DNA from 3 places in the Kineococcus aurantiacus genome. Region 2 is predicted to be linked to each of the others. Evidence: predicted binding sites of a transcription regulator. Region 2 holds the regulator's gene; each other region holds the start of a gene.
The links. The regulator LexA, encoded in region 2, represses DNA repair genes until DNA is damaged. The targets are predictions, from matches to a motif close to TCGAACANNTGTTCGA.

Region 1 (6,828 bases), 1.3 Mb from region 2:
GATCCACGGCGAGTCCTGCTGGTTGAACAGCAGGTTGTAGGCGAGCGTCGTGGGGGCGTAGGCCCCCGCGATCCCGTCCAGCGGCGCGACGGCCAGCGGGAACTCCTGCCGGTACTGCGGGGTCGCGGCGTCGGAGCGGACGGGGATGTACCCGCCGGCGGGCAGCTTCGTCTGCTGCGGCAGGTCGAGGGCGAACTTGGCGAACTGCCACGCGCCCGAGGCGTTCGCCGCCCCGCGCGGGATGCAGAGGTTGTCCCCGCCGGCGAAGGTCGCCCGGCCGCCGTCGGGGCCGGGCAGCAGCACGACCCCGGTCTTGGCCTGCATCTCCGGCGCGGCGTTGAGCACCGCGACGGAGAAGTTCGCCGGGATCATCCCGACCGTGCCGTCCCGGAAGTCCGCGCCCCAGCGCGAGCCGTCGCCGGCGAAGTTGTTCTTCGGCATCAGCTCCTCGGTCCACAGCGTCCGGTAGAACTCGAACGTGCGGCGCACGGCGTCGTTGCCGGCCATCGCCCCGCGCTGCTCCCCGACGTCGCCGACGATGTTCGGGGCCTTCGCCGCCCAGATGTGCGGCTGGACGACGAACCCGAGGATGCCCGCGGCGTTCGCGTCGACCGACCAGCCGTAGGTGCCGTCCCCGAGGGCGCCGATCGCCCGCGCGGCCTCCAGCAGCCCGTCGAGGTCCTGGGTCTGCTCCAGCGGGTCCAGACCGGCCCGCTCGAACAGCTCGGTGTTGTAGAACAGCGCCGAGTTGTCCGCGATGTAGGGGACGCCGTAGTGCTTGCCGTCCCGCGTCGCCAGGCCGAGCTGGCCGGGGTTGAGCTGCGCGGCGAAGTCGAGCTGCTGCACCAGCGGCGTCAGGTCGGTGAAGGAGTCGCGGTAGATGAACAGCATCGAGTTGATGTCGTCGATGTCGACGATGTCGGGCACGTTCCCGCCCCGGATCGCGGTGGCGAGCTTGGTGACGTACTGCCCGTCCAGGACGGGGGTGACCTCGACGGTCACCGCGTCCTGGGAGGCGTTGAACGCGTCGACGACCTGCCGGACCCCGACGACCGTCGCGGCCCGGCACCACAGCCGCACGGTCCCGGTGGCGTCCTGACCGAAACCGGCGGCGCTGACGTCCGCCTCGGGCAGGGCGGACGCGCACCCCGGCAGCAGCGCTGCCAGGGCGGCGAGCCCGCCCAGCCCGAGGACGTCCCTGCGGTGGAGCTCCATCGCACCTCCTCCAGAACCCGGGCCTCAGGCCCGCGGCAACCAGACGCGCATGGCCCCGAGGTCCCGGTTGGCCCACGCGTAGTAGGGGATGGCCGGGACGACCTGCGTCTCGGCCGCCGCCTGCGGAGCCGGGTCGTCCCCGGCCGGGCGGTACAGCGGGGTGGTGCCCGCCGCGAGCGCGGCGTGCACCGGCAGGTGCAGGACGGTGACGCCCTCGAGCAGGTCGGGGCGGTGCTCGGCCTGCGCGGTGCGCACCTCGGCGACCCGGACGCGCACGTCGTCGGCGGGCAGGCCGTCGGGCAGGTCGGCCTGCTCGACGGCGTACACCAGCGGGCCGCGCTCGACGACGACGCTGCCGCGGACGGCGTCGACGCGGGGGTCGGCCTCCACGACGCGCACGGTCATCGGCAGGACCAGTTCCACGACGTCGCCGGCGGCGAACTCCCGGCGCACCCGCAGGTACTCCCCCGGGGTCACGTCGAGCGCGGTCCCGGCCACGGTGGCCGAGGCGCCCTGCGCCCAGGCCGGCACGCGCAGGGCCAGCTCGAACTCCCCGGGGCTGCGCTCGACCTCGACGCGGACGGTCCCGTCCCACGGGTAGTCGGTGGTGACCCGCAGGCTCGCCCCGGCCGCCTCGATCGTGCCCGTCGTGTACTGGTGGACCTGCACGCCGGGCACCCCGCCGGTCTCCGAGCGCGTGGCGACGTAGGCGTCCAGCGAGGACAGCGTGCGCATGATGTTCGGCGGGCAGCAGGCGCAGTCGAACCACGGCCGCCGGCCGTTCGCGACGCTGCGCTCCTCCTCGGCGTGGGCGCCGTGGCGCAGCTGCAGGGCGTTGACGTAGAAGTACTCCGTCCCGGCCAGGGAGACCCCGGGCAGGAACGCGTTGTAGAGGGTGCGCTCGACGAGGTCGGCGTACCGGGCCTCCCCGGTGGCCAGCAGCAGCCGCCAGGTCCACTGGACGCTGCCGATGGCGGCGCACGTCTCGGCGTAGGCGCGGTCCGGCGGGAGTTCGTGGTGGTCGCCGAACTGCTCCCAGTCCCAGCGCGAGCCGATGCCGCCGGTGACGTACGTCTTGGAGGCGAGCATCCCCTCCCACTGCCGCACGAGGGCGTCGCGCAGCTCGGTGTCGCCGGTCTCGGCGGCCACGTCGGCGGCGCCGGCGGTGAAGTACACCGCCCGCACCGAGTGGCCCTCGGGGCTGGTCGCCTCGCGCACGGGGACGCGGTCGGAGAAGTACGTGGGGTCGGCGCCGTGCTCGGCCTGGATGCTGGCGTGGCCGCGGGCGTCGACGAACCAGCGGGCCAGGTCCAGGTACTCCTGCTTCCCGGTCTCGCGGTACAGCTCGACCAGGCCCATCTCGACGACGGGGTGCCCGTCGACCTCCTCGTTGCGGCCGGGCCCGAAGGTGGCGACGAGGTGGTCGGCCAGGCGCACGGCCACGTCGAGCAGCCCGGTCTCGCCGGTGCTGCGGTGGACCGCGACGGCGGCCTGGAACAGGTGCCCGGCGCAGTAGTGCTCGTGGCTCCAGTGCAGGCCGGTGTAGCGCTCGCCCTTCCCGCGGACCTGCTGCACGGAGTCGAGGTAGCCGTCGGGGGCCTGGGCGGCGGCGACGACGTCGGTGATCTCGCGGATCCAGCCGAGGACCTCCTCGTCGGCCTCGCGCCCGTACTCCCACCCGGCGGCCTCGAGCCACTTGTAGACGTCGGAGTCCATGAAGATCGGGCCCTTGACCTCGCCCTGCTCCCGGCCCGCGGCGATGCGCAGGTTGCGCAGGTTCCCGGCCGTCTCGAGCTTCTCGTAGCCGGTGCGCAGGGCCTGGCGGCGGTTGGCCTGCATGCGGTCGAACCAGAACCCGGCGGTGCTGCGCGAGGCGCCGAGGGGGACGGGGTGCAGCGCGACGGCGGCCGCGGCGGTCGGCGCGGCGGGGGCGTTGGTCACGGCGGGTCCAGCGGTCGTGCTGGTCATCAGCTCTCCATCGAGGTCGGGAAGCGGTGCCCGGAAAAGTCGGAACACGTTTTCTGCGATGACCGTAGGACTCGCTCCCGCCGCCGTCAAGACGCGGTAACCTGCTGCGAATCCCCGGACTTGGAGGTCGATGGTGACGGAAAGCGTCGTTCCGGCACGGATCGTGGACGTCGCGGCGCTGGCGGGCGTCTCGGCCGGCACCGCCTCCAAGGCCCTCAACGGCACCGGCCAGCTGCGCGCCGAGACGCGCGAGCGGGTGCGCCGCGCCGCCGAGCAGCTCGGCTTCACCCCCGACCCCCTCGGGCGCGGGCTGTCCTCCGGCCGCAGCTACACCGTCGGGCTCATCACCACCGACAGCTTCGGCCGCTTCTCCATCCCCGTCATGCTCGGCGCCGAGAACGCCCTCGGCGCCGGGGAGATGAGCGTCCTGCTGTGCGACAGCCGCGACGACCCGCTGCGCGAGCAGCACTACCTGCGCACCCTCCTGGCCCGGCGCGTGGACGGCATCATCGTCACCGGCCGCCGCACCGACCCCCGCCCCCGGCTGGCCGCGCCCGTCCCCGTCGTCTACGCCTTCACCCCCTCCCAGGACCCGCGCGACACCTCCCTCGTCGCCGACCAGGCCGGCGGGGCCACCGCCGCCGTCCAGCACGTCCTCGACCTCGGCCGGCGCCGCGTCGCCCACGTCACCGGCCCGGCCGACCACCACGCCACCCAGGTCCGGCGCGCCGCGGTGGAGCGGACCGCGGGCGGGGCGCTCGTGGGCCCGGTGCTGCACGGGGACTGGAGCGAGCGGTGGGGACGGCTGGCCGCGGACCTGCTGCTGCGCCGGCACCCCGACGTCGACGCCGTCACCTGCGGCAGCGACCAGATCGCCCGCGGGGTCTGCGACGGGCTGCGCGACGCCGGGCGCCGGGTGCCGCAGGACGTCGCCGTCGTCGGGTTCGACGACTGGGACGTCATCGCCCTGGCCTCCCGCCCACCGCTGACGACCGTGAACCTGGGCCTGGAGGCCCTGGGCCGGCGCGCCGGGGAACTGCTGCTGGAAGCCGTGGCCGGCGACCCCTCCCCCGGCACCACGACCATGCCGACCCGCCTCGTCGTCCGCGAGTCCACCGTCGCGGTCTGACCCCCACCCCCTCCCGGTGATCGATCACCGGGCGGGGCTCGGGTCCGGTGGGGGTGGGCGGCCGCGCGTCAGGCCGGGGTCAGCTGAACCGGTCCCGCACCCACGCGACGAAGTTCTCCGTGTGGTCGCCCGTCTCCTCCGCCTCCGTGTGGCCGACACCCCACACGGTCGCGAAGTCGACGTCCACCCCCCGCCCCCGCAGGGCCGCGGCCAGGTTCAGCTCCACGGTGCTCGCGGTGTCCCCCTGGGTGAGCCCCGTCCGGATCCGCCAGTGCGGGGCGAGCGAGGCGCCGGGGTGGTCGTCGGCGAGGAAGTGCAACGGGTCGTACGCGGCGACCCGGGATGCGGCGTCCTGACCGGCGCTGTCGGTCTGCTCCAGGTCCGAGGCGTAGGCCGACGCGGAGAAACCCTCCTCCCAGCCCCCCAGCGCGGCGTACTCCTGCTCACCGGCCTCGACGACGTCGTGCGCGAGCTGCGAGAAGTGCAGGTTCCGCGTGCCGCGGCCGAACACGGCGTTCTCGGTCGCACCCCGGTCCACCCCGTCGAAGGCCCCGACGTCCTTCGTCGGAGGTTTCTGGCTGCGCACGAACCCGCCGAGGTCGCGCACGGTGGCCCGCTGCGCCGCCGGGTCGTAGCTCACCCACCCGGTGCCGCCGTCGAGGCCCGCGACGTAGTCCGCCGCGGTCGCGTACGCCGTCGACGACCCCGCCGGGGTGTGCGGGAACGGCGTCGTCGCCAGGAACCGGGTGAGCGACGTGCCCAGCGCCGCCAGGACGAAGTCGTGGTAGCTGCCGGCCAGGTCCACCCCCTGCGCCGAGGCGGTCAGCGTCAGCGCGTTCCCCGCCTCGTCGGTCAGCCCCAGGCCGTTGACGTACCCGGCGTAGCGCGCGGCCAGGTCCCGGGAGTACCGGGCGGTCCACGTCCCCGGCGCGCGGGTCCCGTCGGTGGAGAACTGCCCCATGTTCCACTCGTACGCGGCGTTCGCCGACCCCAGGCTCGTGATGGGGCACCAGCACACCGCGGCCGCCACGGCGTCCGACGTCGCCGCCGCCCCCAGCGCCCGCAGGTACGGCTCGAACTCCGCCGCGTCCCCCGACGCCCCCGCCACGGCCGTCTGCGCCCCGCCGCCGCTGTGCCCGTACAGGACGACGCGGTCGGTGCTGCCCGGGACCGCGCCCGCGTTGGCCCGCACGTACCGGACCGCGGCCTTCAGGTCGGCCACCCCCCACGGCGCGTTGCCGTCGTAGCCGTCGGCGTTCGTGTCGGTGCCGCGCAGCCCCGCGACGACGTGCACGAGACCGGCCGACACCGTCGCCGCGACGTCCTCGTACCGGTACTCCCCCGGGGCCGCCTGCCCCGTGTACCCCGGCGTGTCCACCGGGAACACGATCGGCGCCGTCGCAGCCGTCCAGCCGCCCACGGTGCCCGCCGGGTCGACCTGCACCGTGAAGGTGCCGTCGCCGTTGTCGCGGCCGGAGAAGTACGGGCCCGGGACGTGGACGGCCAGGCGCTCGCGGTCGGGGGCCTGCGGCGTCGCGACGTAGGTCAGCCCGACCTGGTGGTAGACGTCGTGCTCGGCGTCGTAGCGCCACGCCCCGGCGTCCAGGACCAGCGAGGCCGCCGACGCGGCCGGGGAGGCCGTGGTGGGTGCCCCGCCGGACGCCTCGCCGGACGCCTCGCCGGGCTCCTCGGGCCCGCAGGCGGACAACGCCAGGACCCCCACCGCGCCACCGAGGACCGCTCGCCTGCTCGTGCTCACCCACCGACCGTACGAGCCGGCGCGGCGCGTGCGCGAGAGAGGTCACGAGGACGGCCCTGCGGGCGGTACCGTCCGGCGGGTGGACGTCCTGCGCTACGCCGCCTTCACCACCGACCCCGCCGGCGGGAACCCGGCGGGCATCGTGCTCGACGCCGCGGACGTCCCCGCCGCGCGGATGCTCGCCGCGGCGGCCGAGGTCGGGTACGCCGAGACGGCGTTCGTCGTCGCCACCACCGGCGAGCGCCGGTTCGCCCTGCGCTACTTCTCCCCGCACGCCGAGGTGCCGTTCTGCGGGCACGCCACGGTCGCGACGGCGGTCGTCCTCGCCGGGCGGCACGGGCCGGGGGCCTTCACCTTCGACACCCCGGTCGGGACGGTGGAGCTGCAGGCGTCCGGGGGGCGCGCGTCGTTCACCAGCGTCGAACCCCGCGTCACCGCGTTGCCGGAGGAGGACGTCGACGAGCTCCTCGACCTCGTCGGCCTGGGCCGGGACGACCTCGACGCCTCCCACCCCCCACGCCTGGCGTCGGCGGGCAACCCGCACCCGGTCGTCGTCGTGCGCGAGGCGGACCGCTTCGACGGTTTCACCTTCGACCCGCAGCGGGCGCGCCGGGTCCTGGACGCGCACGGCTGGCCCGCGACCCTCACGTTCGTCCACCGCCGCGAGCCCCTCGTCTACGAGGCGCGCAACGTGTTCCCCGTCGGGTCGATCACCGAGGACCCGGCGACGGGGTCGGCGGCGGCGGCGTTCGGGGGG
Region 2 (6,828 bases):
GCACCAGCTGCGGGAGCTGCTCGGGGACCGCTTCACGCGCCTGGAGCGGCGGGACGTCGGCGACGGCACGGTGCACCGGGTGCTGCTGCTCGACGAGGCGGGCGCGGACGCCTTCGAAGCCGCCGACGCCTCCGACGCCTACGCGCTGGCGCTGCTGCACCACCTGTCGGGCGCCGACGGCGGCAGCGTGGGGACCGACGGCGCGACGCTGCCGGCCTGAGACGCCGCCGGCCCGGCGGTCCCCCGCCGGGCCTCACCCCTCGTCGGTGTCCTCCTCGTGCTTGGCCAGGAACCGCTCGAACTCCTCGCCCAGCTCGTCGGCCGTGGGCAGGAAGGCGCTGGCGGCGCTCGTGCCGCGGCCCTCGTCGCCGAAGGCGTCGTACTGCTCCTCCAGGGCCGTCACGACGGCCGCGGCCTCGGGGGACTCCGCGACCTGCCGGTCCACCTCGACGCGGGTCTGGGAGGCCGCCTCCAGCAGCGACTGCACCGGGACCCCCACCCCGGTGGCCCCCGACAGCGTGCGCACCAGGACGGCGGCGGCGTCGGGGTAGTCGCTGCCGCCGAGGTAGTGCGGCACGTGCGCCAGGACCGAGACCACGTCGCGGCCGGCCTGGGAGCCGCGCAGGTGCAGCAGCGCCGCGGCGTGACCGGGCACCTGGGCCTCGACGTCCCACGTGCGGTAGCCGTCCAGCAGCTCGGGGCGGCTGGCGCTGGCGGTGACGCCGCTGGGCCGCGTGTGCGGCACCGCGGTGGGCGCGGCCGACAGGACCATCGTCAGCCCGACCCCCAGCTCGTCGGCGAGGTTCCAGACGGCGGCGGTGAAGCGCTCCCACTGCACGTCGGGCTCGGGACCGGTCAGCAGCAGCAGCGAGGAGCCCTCCTCGTCGAAGACCCGCAGCACGCGCAGGCGCGGCGGTTCGACCTCCAGCCAGTTCTGGCCGCCGAAGGTCATGGTGGGGCGCCGGGCGCGGTAGTCGTGGAGCTGGTCGACGTCGAAGGTGGCAACGACCTCGTGGCGGCAGGTCTCGAGGAGGTGGTCCACGGTCTGCCGCACGGCGTTGCCGGCGTCGATGAAACCGGACAGCGCCACGACGAGAGGGGGTTCGACCAGGGACGGGCGCTCACCCTCGTAGGAGTACAGGGAGGCGGGATCCAGCATCCGGCCATCATCGCCCCCGCCCGGTGCCGGACGGACGCGGGGTCCGCGCGGGGCCGGCGCGGGATCAGGGGGTGACTGCCGCCTGCAACCCGGCCTGGCGCTCGGTGCGCAACCGGTCGATGGCCTTCTCGAAGTCGGCCAGGGAGTCGAAGGCCTGGTAGACCGAGGCGAAGCGCAGGTAGGCGACCTCGTCGAGCTCCTGCAGGAACGGCAGCGTGGCCAGCCCGATCTGGTGGGCGTCGATCTCCGCGGCGCCCTGGGCGCGCACGGCCTCCTCGACGCGGTGGGCCAGCAGGGCGATGTCGTCCTCGCTGACGGGGCGGCCCTGGCAGGCCTTGCGCACTCCGGAGGCGATCTTGGCGCGGCTGAACGGTTCAGGAGCCCCCGAGCGCTTGACGACGGTCAGGCTCGCCGTCTCGACGGTGCTGAACCGCTTGGAGCAGTTCGGGCACTGGCGCCGGCGACGGATGGACGTCCCGTCGTCGGTCGTCCGCGAATCCACGACACGGGAATCCTCGTGCCGACAGAACGGGCAGTGCACCCCGACTTCCTCCCCCGCGACCGGACGACAGCTCTGGTCCAGCCTCGACCGTACGTCGAGCACGGTGCACCGGGCAACCGGCGGGGTCCGGCGGGCGGGGGCGGGCACGGTTCAGCCTCGCGCCGGCAGGACCAGCCGCTGACCGGCCTGCACCGTCATCGAGGGCAGGGCGTTGAGCTCGACGATCTCGTCGGCGACCTCGCGCCAGTCCTGCGCGGGCGCCCACTGCGCCGCGATCCCCGACAGGGTCTGGCCGGGCAGGACGGTGTGGACGGCGGGGACCGGCGCGCGCTCGGCACCGGCGGAGGCCCCCGTCAGCGCGCCGGTGACCGCGAGGACGGCGCCGGTCAGCGCGGTGGCGGCCGTGCACGTCAGGAGGAAGCGACCGCGGCGGGTCAGGCGCAGCGGGGCGGCCGGGCGGAGCGCGGCGGTGCGGTGGGCGCGGACGGTGCCCCGGCGGCGCGCGCCGCGGCACGCCCGCGGCGGCGCGGGGGTCAGCGCCGTGGTGAGGACCGGGGTCAGGTCGCGGGGCGAGGTGGCGCGGCGGGGCAGGGGCAGCTGGGGGGCGAGGGCGGTGGTGCTCACGAGCGCGGACCTCCATCTCGGCGGCACCGCGATCGAACGGGTGTTCGAGGCGGCGCGTCTGTTCTACCACCGCTCGAACGGCGGGACGCAACCCCCGGGAGCGGGGGCCGACGCCGGTCGACGCTGCCACCGACCACCGACACGTGGCCCGACCTGCGCGGACGCCCGGCACCGGTGCCGGGGCGGGTGCGCGGGCGGGCGCCTCAGCCGGCCCCGTACCGCCGGGCCGCCCGCTCGCGGGCCCGGGACGCCTCGACCTCCCGGTCCTTGGGCGGGGCCGTCGTCACGAGCTCGGCGAGCAGGTGCCGGGTGGCGTGGGCCACCTCGGCCACCGCGCGCTCGAACGCCTCGGCGTTGCGGGCCGACGGCCTCGTCGTCCCGGCCACCTTCCGGACGTACTGCAGCGCCGCGGCGTGGACCTCGTCGGCGGTGGCGGGCGGTTCGAAGTTGTGCAGCTGGCGGATGTTCCGGCACATGCGGCGACCCTAGGCAGCGGGTCCGACGGACACGCCGACACGCCGCGTTCGAACACGTGTTTGAGCATCGCGGGTCCGCTGGCTACCGTGGCGGTACCGGGTCCGTCGCAGGGCCCGCAGGACCTGGGACGGGAGAAGGACGTGGCCGACGTGCTGGACGGAACCGACGACGGCGGACCCGCGGCGGAACGGCTCGGGACGGTCCACGAGTTCCCCGACCCGCCCCTGGTGCGCGACGGCCTGACCAACCGGCAGCGCCGCGTCCTGGAGGCCATCCGCGAGTGCGTCGAGCAGCGCGGCTACCCGCCGAGCATGCGCGAGATCGGCCAGGCCGTCGGCCTGACCAGCCCCAGCAGCGTCGCCCACCAGGTCAAGACCCTCGAGAAGCTGGGGTTCCTGCGCAAGGACCCCCGCCGCCCGCGCACCCTGGAGGTCGTGGCCCCCGCCCAGCAGTCCGGCTGGGGCGTCATCGCCGGTGTCGACGGCACCCCCCGCGACGGCAGGCCGGCCGCCACCTACGTGCCCCTGGTGGGCCGCATCGCCGCCGGTGGCCCGATCCTGGCCGAGGAGCTCGTGGAGGAGGTCTTCCCGCTGCCCTCCCAGCTCATCGGCGCCGGTGAGCACTTCATGCTCCGCGTCGTCGGGGAGTCGATGCTCGACGCGGCGATCTGCGACGGCGACTGGGTCGTGGTGCGGCGTCAGCCGACGGCCGAGAACGGTGACGTGGTCGCGGCCATGATCGACGGCGAGGCCACCGTGAAGGTGCTGCAGCGCAGGGACGGCCACGTCAAGCTGCTGCCCCGCAACCCGCTGTTCGACCCGATCGACGGTGACGAGGCCACCATCCTGGGGCGGGTCACCGCCGTCCTGCGCTCCCTCTGACGCCCACGGGCTCGACCAGCTCGACCGCGGCCTCGACCGCCAGCCGCGGCGACGTCAGGACGGGCACGCTGAGGTCGCGCAGCAGCGGCGCGACCTCGGCCATGCTCGCCTGCGCGAGCACCACGACGTCCACGGGCGGGTCCAGCGGCAGCACGGCCCGCCGCACCGCCGCGGCGACCCCCGCGGCGTAGGTCAGCAGGTCCCCGGACTCGAACGCCGACCAGGTGTCGGTGCAGCGGACCTCCACGAACTCCACCGCGCGCCCCGTGGTCCGGGCGCACTCGTGCAGCAGGGGCATCAGGGTCGCGGCCGCCTCGTCCAGGGAGGCCACCACGGCGATGCGCCGGCCGGCGAGCACGGCGGCCTCGGCCATCGGCCGGTCCACGCGCACGACGCGCAGCCCCTGCTCGGCCCCCACGGCCTTGGCGACGGGAGCCAGGGTCGAGCAGGTGCACACCACGACGTCGGCGCCCTCGGCGACGAGCCGGCGCAACCGGTCCCCGACGGCCCCCCGGACCGCGTCCGCGCCGTGCTCGCGGGCGGCGGCCAGCAAGCCGGTGTCCACCAGGTGCCGCTCGGCGACGGTGGCGTCCCGTTCGCGCAGGAGGTCGCTGAAGGTGCGCACGTGGGCGTGCGCGGTGTGCAGGAAGCCGACGGTGGCCACGGAGCGAGCATGCCACGCCGCCCCCGGCCGGTGAACCGGGACCGCGAACGTCACCCGCTCAGCCGACGCAAGGCCGCCAGCACCGTCTCCGTCGACGTCGTGGGCCAGAAGTCCGGCAGCGACCCGCGCAGGAACCCGCCGTAGCGGGCCGTGGCCAGCCGCGGGTCGAGCACCGCGACGACACCCCGGTCCCCGGTGGCGCGGATGAGGCGCCCCGCTCCCTGGGCCAGCCGGACGGCCGCGTGCGCGACCGAGACCGTGAGGAACCCGTTGCCGCCGGCGGCGTCGACCGCCCGGGACCGGGCCGACATCAGCGGGTCGTCCGGGCGGGGGAAGGGGATGCGGTCGATGACCACCAGGGAGCAGCTGTCCCCCGGCACGTCGACCCCCTGCCACAGCGACATCGTCCCGAAGAGCGACGTCGAGGGGTCGTCGGTGAAGGCGCGCACGAGCCTCGGCAGCCGGTCGTCGCCCTGGCACAGGACCGTCGTGCCCAGGCGGCGGCGCATGGCCTCGGCGGCCTCCTCGGCGGCCCGCCGGGACGAGAACAGCCCCAGGGTCCTGCCCCCGGCGGCCTCGACCAGCGCGGCGAGCTCGTCCATCGTCGCCTCGCTCGACGCGCCGCGCCCCGGCGGCGGCAGGTGCCGGGCGACGTACAGGATGCCCTGGCGGGGGTAGTCGAAGGGGCTGCCGACGTCGACCCCGGTCCAGGGCGTCCCCGCCCCCTTCTCCCCCCGGAGCCCGAACGCCCCCGCCACGGGGTCGAAGGAGCCGCCCAGGGTCAGCGTGGCCGAGGTGGCCACGACGGTCCGCTCGCTGAAGAGCTTCTCGCGCAGCAGACCCGCGACCGACAGGGGGGCGATGTGCAGGGAGGGCGGACGCGCCGCGGGGCCGGAGCCGGCCGTCACCCACGCGACGTCGAAACCGTCCCGCGCGCCGCGGCCGACGTCCTCGGCGAGCCGCTCGGCGACGGCGAAGACCTCCTGGACGGCCGCGCGCGCCAGGTGGCGCGCGCCCCGCGACTCGGGGTCCTCCTCCTTGCCGGCGGACTCCCCCGCGTCCTTGAGGTCGGTCAGGGCCTGCCGGGAGGCGTCGCGGACGGCCACCACGGCGTCGGCCAGGGCGTCGGGCCAGCGGTCCAGCCGGCCCGGGGGCGCCTCGTCGAGGGCGGCCTCCAGCGCGACGGCCGCGTCGTCCAGGGCGTCGGAGACGATCCCCGCCGAGCGCCGCAGCCGGCGCGAGGCCGTGTGCAGGACCGCGGCGGACAGCTCGGCGGTGGCGACGGCGGTGACGCGGTCGGCCAGCTCGTGGGCCTCGTCGACGACGAGGACGTCGTGCTCGGGCAGCAGCAGGCCGCTGCTCTCCATGGCGTCGATGGCCGTCATGGCGTGGTTGGTGACCACGACGTCGACCTCGCGGGCCCGGGCCCGGACCCGTTCGGAGAAGCACTCGGCGGCGACCGGGCAGCGCTGGGAGCCCAGGCACTCGCGCGCCGAGACCGACACCTGCCGCCAGGCGCGGTCGCTGACGCCGGGGTCGAGGTCGTCGCGGTCCCCGGTGTCGGTCGTGGCCGCCCACTCCCGCAGGCGCACGACCTCCCGGCCGAGGCGGCCGGTGTCCTCCGCGGCCCCGCCGGCCGGTGCCGGCAGGTCGAACAGGGCACCGTCGTCGCCGGGGAAGCCGCCGTCGAGCTTGTTGCGGCACAGGTAGTTGGCACGCCCCTTGAGCAGCTCCCAGGTCGGTTCCCGGTGCAGCGCCGGCGCGATGGCCGCGGCCAGCCGCGGCAGGTCCCGCTCGACGACCTGGGCCTGCAGGGCCAGCGTCGCGGTGGTCACGACCACCCGGTGGCCGGTGTGGACGGCGTGCGCGACCGCGGGCACGAGGTAGGCCATCGACTTGCCCGTGCCCGTGCCGGCCTGGACGAGCAGGTGCCGGCGGGTGCGGATGGCGTCGGTGACGGCCTGCGCCATCCGGGCCTGGCCCTCGCGGCGCTGGCCGCCGAGGGCGTCGACGACGGAGTCGAGGAGGTCGGCGGCCTCGGGGCCCTCGACGTCGTGCTCGACCTCCTCGGCGGGGGCGGGTGACTCGGTGGACGTGCTCACCGGGTCATCCTCCCCCGCCCCACCGACACGGCGGGTCACCGTCCACAGGCCGGGCGCGGCGCCCGGCCCGTGGACGCGTGGGTCCTCAGGCCGTGCGCGTGAGCCGGAACTGCGCCAGCTCGGCCGCCAGCCGCGGGCGCACCCGGGCCAGCAGGCGCGTGCCCTGCGCCGTGTGCTCCTCGTCCAGGACCTGACCGGTCGTGTGGACGCGGTGGACCAGCTCGCCGCGGTCGTAGGGCACGACCACCTCGAGCTCGACGTCGGGCACGGGGAGCATCTCGGCGATGCGGGCCAGGAGCTCCTCGACGCCCTGGCCCGTGCGGGCCGAGACGGCGACGGCGTTCTTCTCCTTGCGCAGCAGACGGTCGAGGACCTCGGGGTCGGCGATGTCGGCCTTGTTGATCGCGACGAGCTCGGGC
Region 3 (6,828 bases), 3.5 Mb from region 2:
GCCGCCACAGGTCGGCCAGCGACCGGTAGGGCTGCCCGGCCACGATGCGCGCCACCTCCTCCGCCGAGATCCCCTTGACGTCGGTCAGGGACAACCGGATCCCGAACCCTGTGCCGTCGGCCACGCCCGCCCCGAGCCCGTCGGGGTTGCGGCCCCCCGGACCGCCGGGCCAGGGGTCCTGGTCCTGCGCGGGGCGGTGCCCGGGAGGGCCGACCTCCTCGACGCGGTAGGTGTCGCCGGAGGCGTTGACGTCGAGGCCGAGGACGGTGACGCCGAGGTTGCGGGCGTCGTCGAGGATCAGCCGCTTGGGGTACATGCCCGGGTCGTGGGTGAGGACCCCGGCGAGGAAGGCGGCCGGGTGGTGCGCCTTCAACCACGCCGACTGGTAGGTGGGCAGGGCGAACGCCGCGGCGTGCGCCTTGCAGAAGCCGAACGACGCGAACGCCGTGAGGACCTCCCAGACCCGGTCCACCGTGGCCGCCGGGTACCCGTGCTCGTGGGCCGCGCGCCGGAACTGCGGCTCCATCTCCGCCTGGCCGGCCCGGGTCCCGAGGTGGCGCCGGTACTCGTCGGACCGCGCGAGGTCGTGCCCGGTGGTGGCCCGGATGAGCTCGATGACCTGCTCGTGGAACACGACGACGCCGCCGGTGGGCCCGAGGACGTCCGCCAGGCGGTCGTCGAGGTGCTCCGGGGCGGTCCAGCTCTGCCGGGCGAGCAGGAACGGCGTCACCATGTCCGACTTCACCGGCCCGGGCCGGAACAGCGAGATGTCGACGACGATGTCGTCGAAGGTCTGCGGCCCGAACTTCCCGATGAGCTCGCGCTGCCCCGGGGACTCGATCTGGAAGCAGCCGAGGGTCCGGGTGGACCGGATGAGCTTGTAGGTGGCGGGATCGTCGAGCGGGACCTGCTCGCGGTCGTCGATGTCCACCGCGACACCCTCGACGCGGGCGACCTCCCGCACCGCGTACGCCATCGCGGACTGCATCCGGATGCCGAGGACGTCGAGCTTGAGCAGCCCCAGGTCCTCCACGTCATCCTTGTCGAACTGGCTCATGGGGAAGCCCTTCCAGCTGGCCTCCACCGGGGTCCGGTCCAGGAGCCCGGGGTTGGACAGCACCACGCCGCACGGGTGCAGGGCCACGTGCCGGGGCAGTCCGTCGAGCCGTTCGACGAGGTCGAAGAACACGTCGAGGCGTTCGTCGTCCAGGCCGCTGCGCCGCAGTTCGGGCAGCTCGGCGACGGCGGTGCGGGCGTCGCGGGCGCGCAGGTGCGGGAACGCGGTGGCGATGGCGTCGACCTCGACCGGGGGCAGCCCGAGGGCCGCGCCGACGTCGCGCACGGCGTGCCGGACGCGGTAGCTGTCCACCATCGACACGCACGTGACCCGTTCCCCGCCGAACCGGTCGAGGATCGCCTCGTAGACGTCCTCGCGGCGCGCGGACTCGACGTCGAGGTCGATGTCGGGCAGCTGCGCGCGCAGGGGGTTGAGGAACCGCTCCATGAGCAGGCGGTGCCCGAGCGGCTCGACGTCGGAGATCCCCAGCAGGTGGTTGACGAGGCTGCCGGCGCCCGAGCCCCGGGCGGCGACCCTGACCCCCAGGGCCCGGGTGAGGTCGCAGACGTCGGCGACGGTGAGGAAGTAGCTGGCGAAACCGACCGCGCGGATGGTCGCGAGCTCGTCGTCGAGGCGGCGCAGGACCCGGGACCGCAGCTCCGCGCCGGCCGCCGGGTAGCGCCGGGTGACGCCGGCCTCGCAGCGCGCCCTCAGGACGGCGTCCCGGTCGGCCCCCACCGCGAGCCCGAGCGCGGCCGGGTCGGGCAGGTGGTGGGCCCCGATGCCGAGGTCGGTCGCCGGGTCCTGCACGGCGCGCGCGGCCAGGAGGTGGGTGGCGGCGAGGAGCTCGGCGGCCGCGGGCGGTTCACCGGCGGCGCGGGCGACGTCGGCGGCCGTGCGGACCGCGTCCTCGGTGGGCAGCAGGTGCCCCTGACCGCTGACCCGGTCGGTGTGCCTGACCCCCAGCGGCACCAGCCGGCGGACGGCGTCGAGCAGGTCGGCGGTCACCGCCCCTTCCGGACCGGCCGACCGCACGGCGGCGGTCAGGACCGCGGGGACCGCTGACCGGCGGGCGAAGGCCAGGACCCGGGCGGCGTGCTCGAGGCTGCCGGCGGTCCCCGGGGCGGAGTGGTGGCAGACGACCTCGAGGTGCAGGGAACCGGTCGGCAGGAGGTCGCGCCAGCGCCGCAGGACGGCGCTCGCGAGGTCCTCGCGGCGGGCCAGCAGCGCCCGGCCGAGTTCGGAACCGGGCCCGAGCAGGACGGCCAGCGCGGGCCGGCCGTCGGGTCGGTGCGCGTGCCCGGCGACGAGTTCGACGCTGCTCACCGGTTTCCCGCGCCGGCCACCGAGGTGGGTGGCGCTGACCAGCCGGCACAGCGCCGCCCAGCCGGCGCCCGCCCCGGCGTCGGCGGCGCCGAGGGCCAGGACGGTGACGCGGGGGAACCTCAGGTCGACGGCGGCCCCACCGCGGACCGGGGCCCGGGAAGTGCGGCGGACCGCGACCGAGGGGTCGGCCCAGGCGGGCAGCCCCCGCACCAGCCCGGTCGGGGCGGTGGCCAGGTCGACGCCAAGGACGGGACGCAGGCCCGCCTGGCTGCAGGCACGGACGAACTTCACGGCGCCGTACAGCCCGTCCCGGTCGGTGAGGGCGAGGGTCGACAGGCCCAGCTCGGCGGCGCGGCCGACGAGGTCCGCGGGGGTGGAGGTGCCGTGGCGCAGGGAGTACCCGGAGGCGACGTGCAGGTGGGGGAACGGGGCCGCGGTGCGCGCGGTGGTGGCCATGGGTGGGACGTCCTTCGAACGTGCCCGTGGGGAAGGCCGGGGTGTTGCGGGTTCTTGTGGTCCTGGTGGCGGCGGGTGGCGCCGCGGCCTCAGCCGGCCAGCGGCTGGACGGCGCTGAGCCCCAGCACCGACTCCACGAGGCGGTGGAACCGTTCGGCGTCGGCGAGCAGGCCGTCGGCCGCGGCCTGGTCCACGGCGCCGACCCGGCCGGCCTCGACGGCGGCGCGCACCGGGGCGGTCGCCGCGAACCGGTCGGCCCACGCCTGCAGGGCGGGGTCGTAGGCGGGCAGCATCTCCCACACGCTGCGCGGGCCACCGCTGCGACGGCCGCGGGCGGGGCGGCCGTTGACGGCGACGAGCGCGGCCCCGGCCCGCAACGCGGCGAGGTGGGCGTGGACGTAGCGTTCGGCCACGTCCTCGGTCCGCAGCGCGGCGAGCAGTTCGTCCTCGCACCGGGCCAGGAGGTCCAGGGCAGCCGTGGTCAGCGGACGGGGGACGCCAGCGGGGACGTCGAAGGTGGGCATCGATCTCTCCTCCGGTCGTGCGGTCGGTGTCGTCGGCCGGTCTCAGTCGCTGACGCGCAGCAGTTGCCAGTCCTCGGACGGTTCGGGAGAAGAAGTAGCACTGCCCTCCGACACGACCGCCGTACCCAGCGTCACGGGCCGGGCGAGGTCGTACACTCCGGCCCCCCCCATGCGGCCGACACTGGCCTCGACGCGGAAGACCTCCCGCTCGAGGTCGCCGATCTCGAGCACCGGGCGCCTCGGCCGCGGTCCCTCCCCGGCGCGGGGGGCGTTCCCGTGGACGGCGGCCACCGCGTCGTGCTCCCACCAGGCGCTGCGCTCGCGCCACCGGGACAGGACCTCGCGCACCACGTAGAGCCTGCCGCGCCAGACGAACTGGGTCGGGGTGCCACCCGCCTCGGCGGACCGCACGTGCACCTCGTCGGAGAACCGTCGCACCGTCGTTCACCCTCCCCACTCGAGCCGGCGCCGCGGCAGGACGCGCGACGCGGCGAGCCGGGGGAAGCGGCCCGCGAGGACACGCCCGGGCGCGGCCCGCGGAGCTTCCCCTCTCCCCGGACCGCACCTCGGGCGGCCTCGTGTTCGAACACCGGTTCGAACACGTTTCGAAGCTACACCACGGCCCTCAGGACCCGTCAACGCCGAACCGGGTTGTCCACACGACGCAGAGCGGCCACCAGGAGACACGGGGTGACCGGTCTGCGAGGGCCCGCCAGGGGTCACCCGAACGGCCGACGAGTTGTCCACAGCGGGGCCCCGGCGGCCTCCCCGCGAGCGCGCGGCGTGGGACGGTGCCGCGGTGATCCGCCTCCCCGCCCTCCTCGCACCCCTCGCCGCAGCGGCCCTGCTCGCCGGGTGTTCGAACGGCTCCCCGGACGCCCCGGGGACGCCGGCCGCGAGGGCGACGGCAGCGATGGCGGCACCCGGCGAGGCGGCGGAGCCGACCCCGGAGGTGAGCGCGAGCGCCACGCCGAGCCCGACGGCGACCCGGGACCTGCCGGTGCCGGAGCTGTCGGAGCTGGGGAAGGAGTTCTCCCAGGAAGGGAGCGGGGCGTTCGCGATCTACTACGTCCAAGTCCTGAACTACTCGCGCAATTCTGGGGACGTGGAGGTTTTGCGCTCGATTTCCGCCCCTGACTGCGCTGCCTGCGATGACGACGTGCGCGAGGTGTCCTTCTACCTCGCTCACGGCTATTCACACGACGGACTTGAGACGCAATTTCGAAAGATCGAGTTCGGATCGTGGGAGCCGGCCACTGGCGACTCTCAAATGCAGGTCTACGTAGATCGACCTGCACATTCTGTCATTGATCGAGGCGGGACGGTCATCGATGAAGCGCCAGGAGCGACTGACGCGAGTTTCTACTTGTGGTTGAAGTGGGTCGACAACCACTGGCTTGTTTGGGAAGCACAGTGATTGGAAAGATCCCCAGGATTGCAGCCAGCGCCCTCTTGACCCTACTCGGAGTCGTTCAACTCACCGCTGCACCTGCTCATGCACAAAGCAGCAACTGGGCAAGAGGGAACGGCTCGTCGATATCAGTAGGCGCTAGCAAGAAAATTTCAGGTTCTAGAACGCCTGACTGGTACAGCGGGCGCAAGAAGGTTTCAACTGCACCGCCGCCTCAAACGATCAAAAAGCCTTCCTGCCGCGTGGACACCGGAGGCGCTCCGGGTCAGGGCATCGGGTGCGGCGTGGACCTCGGCCCGTGCGTCGCCGACAGCACCCTGATGACCACGTGGACCAAGGGGCTCGACGGGACGTGGGCGGCGGGAGACATGCAGTGCGTCGCGGCGGGGAACGGGGGTGCGGCCGCCGTCACCATCCCCACCGTCACCGTCGCCGACCTCCAGCGCGTCGGTCTCCCGCCAAGCCCGGTGAACCTGCAGCCGGGCACGGGCGAGGCCCTGCTCAACGTCCCGCTCATCCTCACCACGACGGGCGGGACGGTCACCCGGGACACGACCGTGCTGGGGTTCCCGGTGACGATCCGGGCGACCCCGGTGTCGTGGACGTGGACCCTCGGGGACGGGGCGGTGGTGGGGCCGACGGACGACCCGGGGCGGCCGTACCCGCACCAGACGCTGACGCACACCTACACCGCGGCGGGCGACCACGCGATCACCCTCACCACGACGTGGGCCGGGGAGTACACGATCGCGGGGTTGCCGTACCGGCCCGTCGAGGGGACGGCGACGACGACCTCGGCGCCGGTGGCCGTGCACGTCCTGGCGGGACGCAACGTCCTCGTCGCCCCGGACCGCTGAGGGGCGGGCCGCCCCGAGGGTCTCGGGCGGGAGGGCGGAGCCGCTCGGCGCGACGTGCCGCGGGAACGGTCTTACGGTGAGGGGGCATGAGGTGGACGTCGCGTCAGGAACCCCCCGCGGGCGGTGGTTCCCTGACGGGTCCGCCCCCCGAGCAGTCCCCGACGGTGCTGCAGCTGCCGGTGGTCGAGTGCACCGCGGAGGCCCTCGTCGACCTCGACGCGGCCGGTGAGGTGCGGGAGGTGCCGGCCTCCCTCCAGGACCCCGCGGACCTGGCCCGCCACCTGCGGGTGCCGGTGGCGGCGATCGCGATGACCGCCGTCCTGCGCACCCGCGCCGACCAGCACCTGTTCGTCATCTCCTCGGCCGCCCACCCCCTCTTCCTGCCCTCGCTGGCCGCCGTCCTGTGCGAGCCGGAGCTGTTCCGCGACGGGGACGCCGACGTGCTGCGCCGCACCGGCTCGGTCCTGGGGTCGGCCTCCCCCCTGTCGCTGGCCGAGCCGCTGCCGACGTACGTGGACGTCGCGCTGGCGCCCCAGCCCGAGATCTGGGTCCCGGCGGGTCACCCGCACGCGGTGTTCCGCACCCGCTACGACGAGCTGCTGCGCTTGACGGGGGGGCACCCCGTCGAACTGGGATGACCGGGCTGGTCGAGGGCTTCGCCGTCCACCGCGCCGGGTCCTCCGACCCCTCGCACCCCCTGCTGGTCCTCGTGCACGGCCTGGGGGGCGCAGCCTCGGCGTGGTCGCTGCTGGTGCCGCGGCTGGCCGAGGACCACCGGCTCCTCGTGCTCGACCTGCCCGGCCACGGCCAGGCCCCGCCCGTCCCGCCGGCGGGCATGACGCCGGCCGCCCTCGGTGCGCGGCTGCGGCGCTTCGCCGCGGCCCAGGGTGAGCGGGTGCACCTGGTGGGTCACTCCCTCGGCGGCTGGATCACGCTGGAGGCCGCCGCCGGGGAGCGGGACGGCGTGGTCGCGGACGTCACCGCTTTCACCCCGGCCGGGTTGTGGACCACTCCGCGCCGCCGTCCCCCGCTGGTGCCGACGGGGCAGCAGTTCGCGCGGTGGGCCGGGCGCCTGCCCGGGCAGGTCGCGACGACGCGGCTGGGGGTGACGCTCGCGCTGGCGGCCACGAGCACCGCGCCGCGGGCCCTGCCCGTCGAGGTGGTCCGGGAGGCGCTGACCGCCATCGCGACGGCACC

Region 1: a site for LexA is predicted at 3,224-3,239, ahead of BJ968_RS13845 (glycoside hydrolase family 127 protein). Genes of this name have one in related genera too.
Region 3: a site for LexA is predicted at 3,946-3,961, ahead of BJ968_RS02970 (DUF6504 family protein). Genes of this name have one in related genera too.

Annotation. Positions count from the first base shown of each region.
Region 1 is NZ_JACCBB010000001.1:2,857,745-2,864,572, reverse strand. Features, by position in the region: gene BJ968_RS13850 (ABC transporter substrate-binding protein) at 1-1,215, opposite strand, end outside; gene BJ968_RS13845 (glycoside hydrolase family 127 protein) at 1,240-3,183, opposite strand; gene BJ968_RS13840 (LacI family DNA-binding transcriptional regulator) at 3,317-4,312, shown strand; gene BJ968_RS13835 (carboxylesterase family protein) at 4,392-6,071, opposite strand; gene BJ968_RS13830 (PhzF family phenazine biosynthesis protein) at 6,151-6,828, shown strand, end outside.
Region 2 is NZ_JACCBB010000001.1:4,147,773-4,154,600, reverse strand. Features, by position in the region: gene BJ968_RS19860 (pilus assembly protein CpaE) at 1-220, shown strand, start outside; gene BJ968_RS19855 (proteasome assembly chaperone family protein) at 254-1,159, opposite strand; gene nrdR (transcriptional regulator NrdR) at 1,224-1,700, opposite strand; gene BJ968_RS26950 (LysM peptidoglycan-binding domain-containing protein) at 1,812-2,285, opposite strand; gene BJ968_RS19840 (DUF2277 domain-containing protein) at 2,489-2,761, opposite strand; gene lexA (transcriptional repressor LexA) at 2,822-3,643, shown strand; gene BJ968_RS19830 (aspartate/glutamate racemase family protein) at 3,618-4,307, opposite strand; gene BJ968_RS19825 (ATP-dependent DNA helicase) at 4,358-6,409, opposite strand; gene hflX (GTPase HflX) at 6,495-6,828, opposite strand, start outside.
Region 3 is NZ_JACCBB010000001.1:615,549-622,376, forward strand. Features, by position in the region: gene BJ968_RS02960 (DNA polymerase III subunit alpha) at 1-2,839, opposite strand, end outside; gene BJ968_RS02965 (SAV_6107 family HEPN domain-containing protein) at 2,929-3,363, opposite strand; gene BJ968_RS02970 (DUF6504 family protein) at 3,406-3,801, opposite strand; gene BJ968_RS02975 (DUF6318 family protein) at 4,163-4,780, shown strand; gene BJ968_RS02980 (PKD domain-containing protein) at 5,095-5,631, shown strand; gene BJ968_RS02985 (aminoacyl-tRNA deacylase) at 5,718-6,269, shown strand; gene BJ968_RS02990 (alpha/beta fold hydrolase) at 6,266-6,828, shown strand, end outside.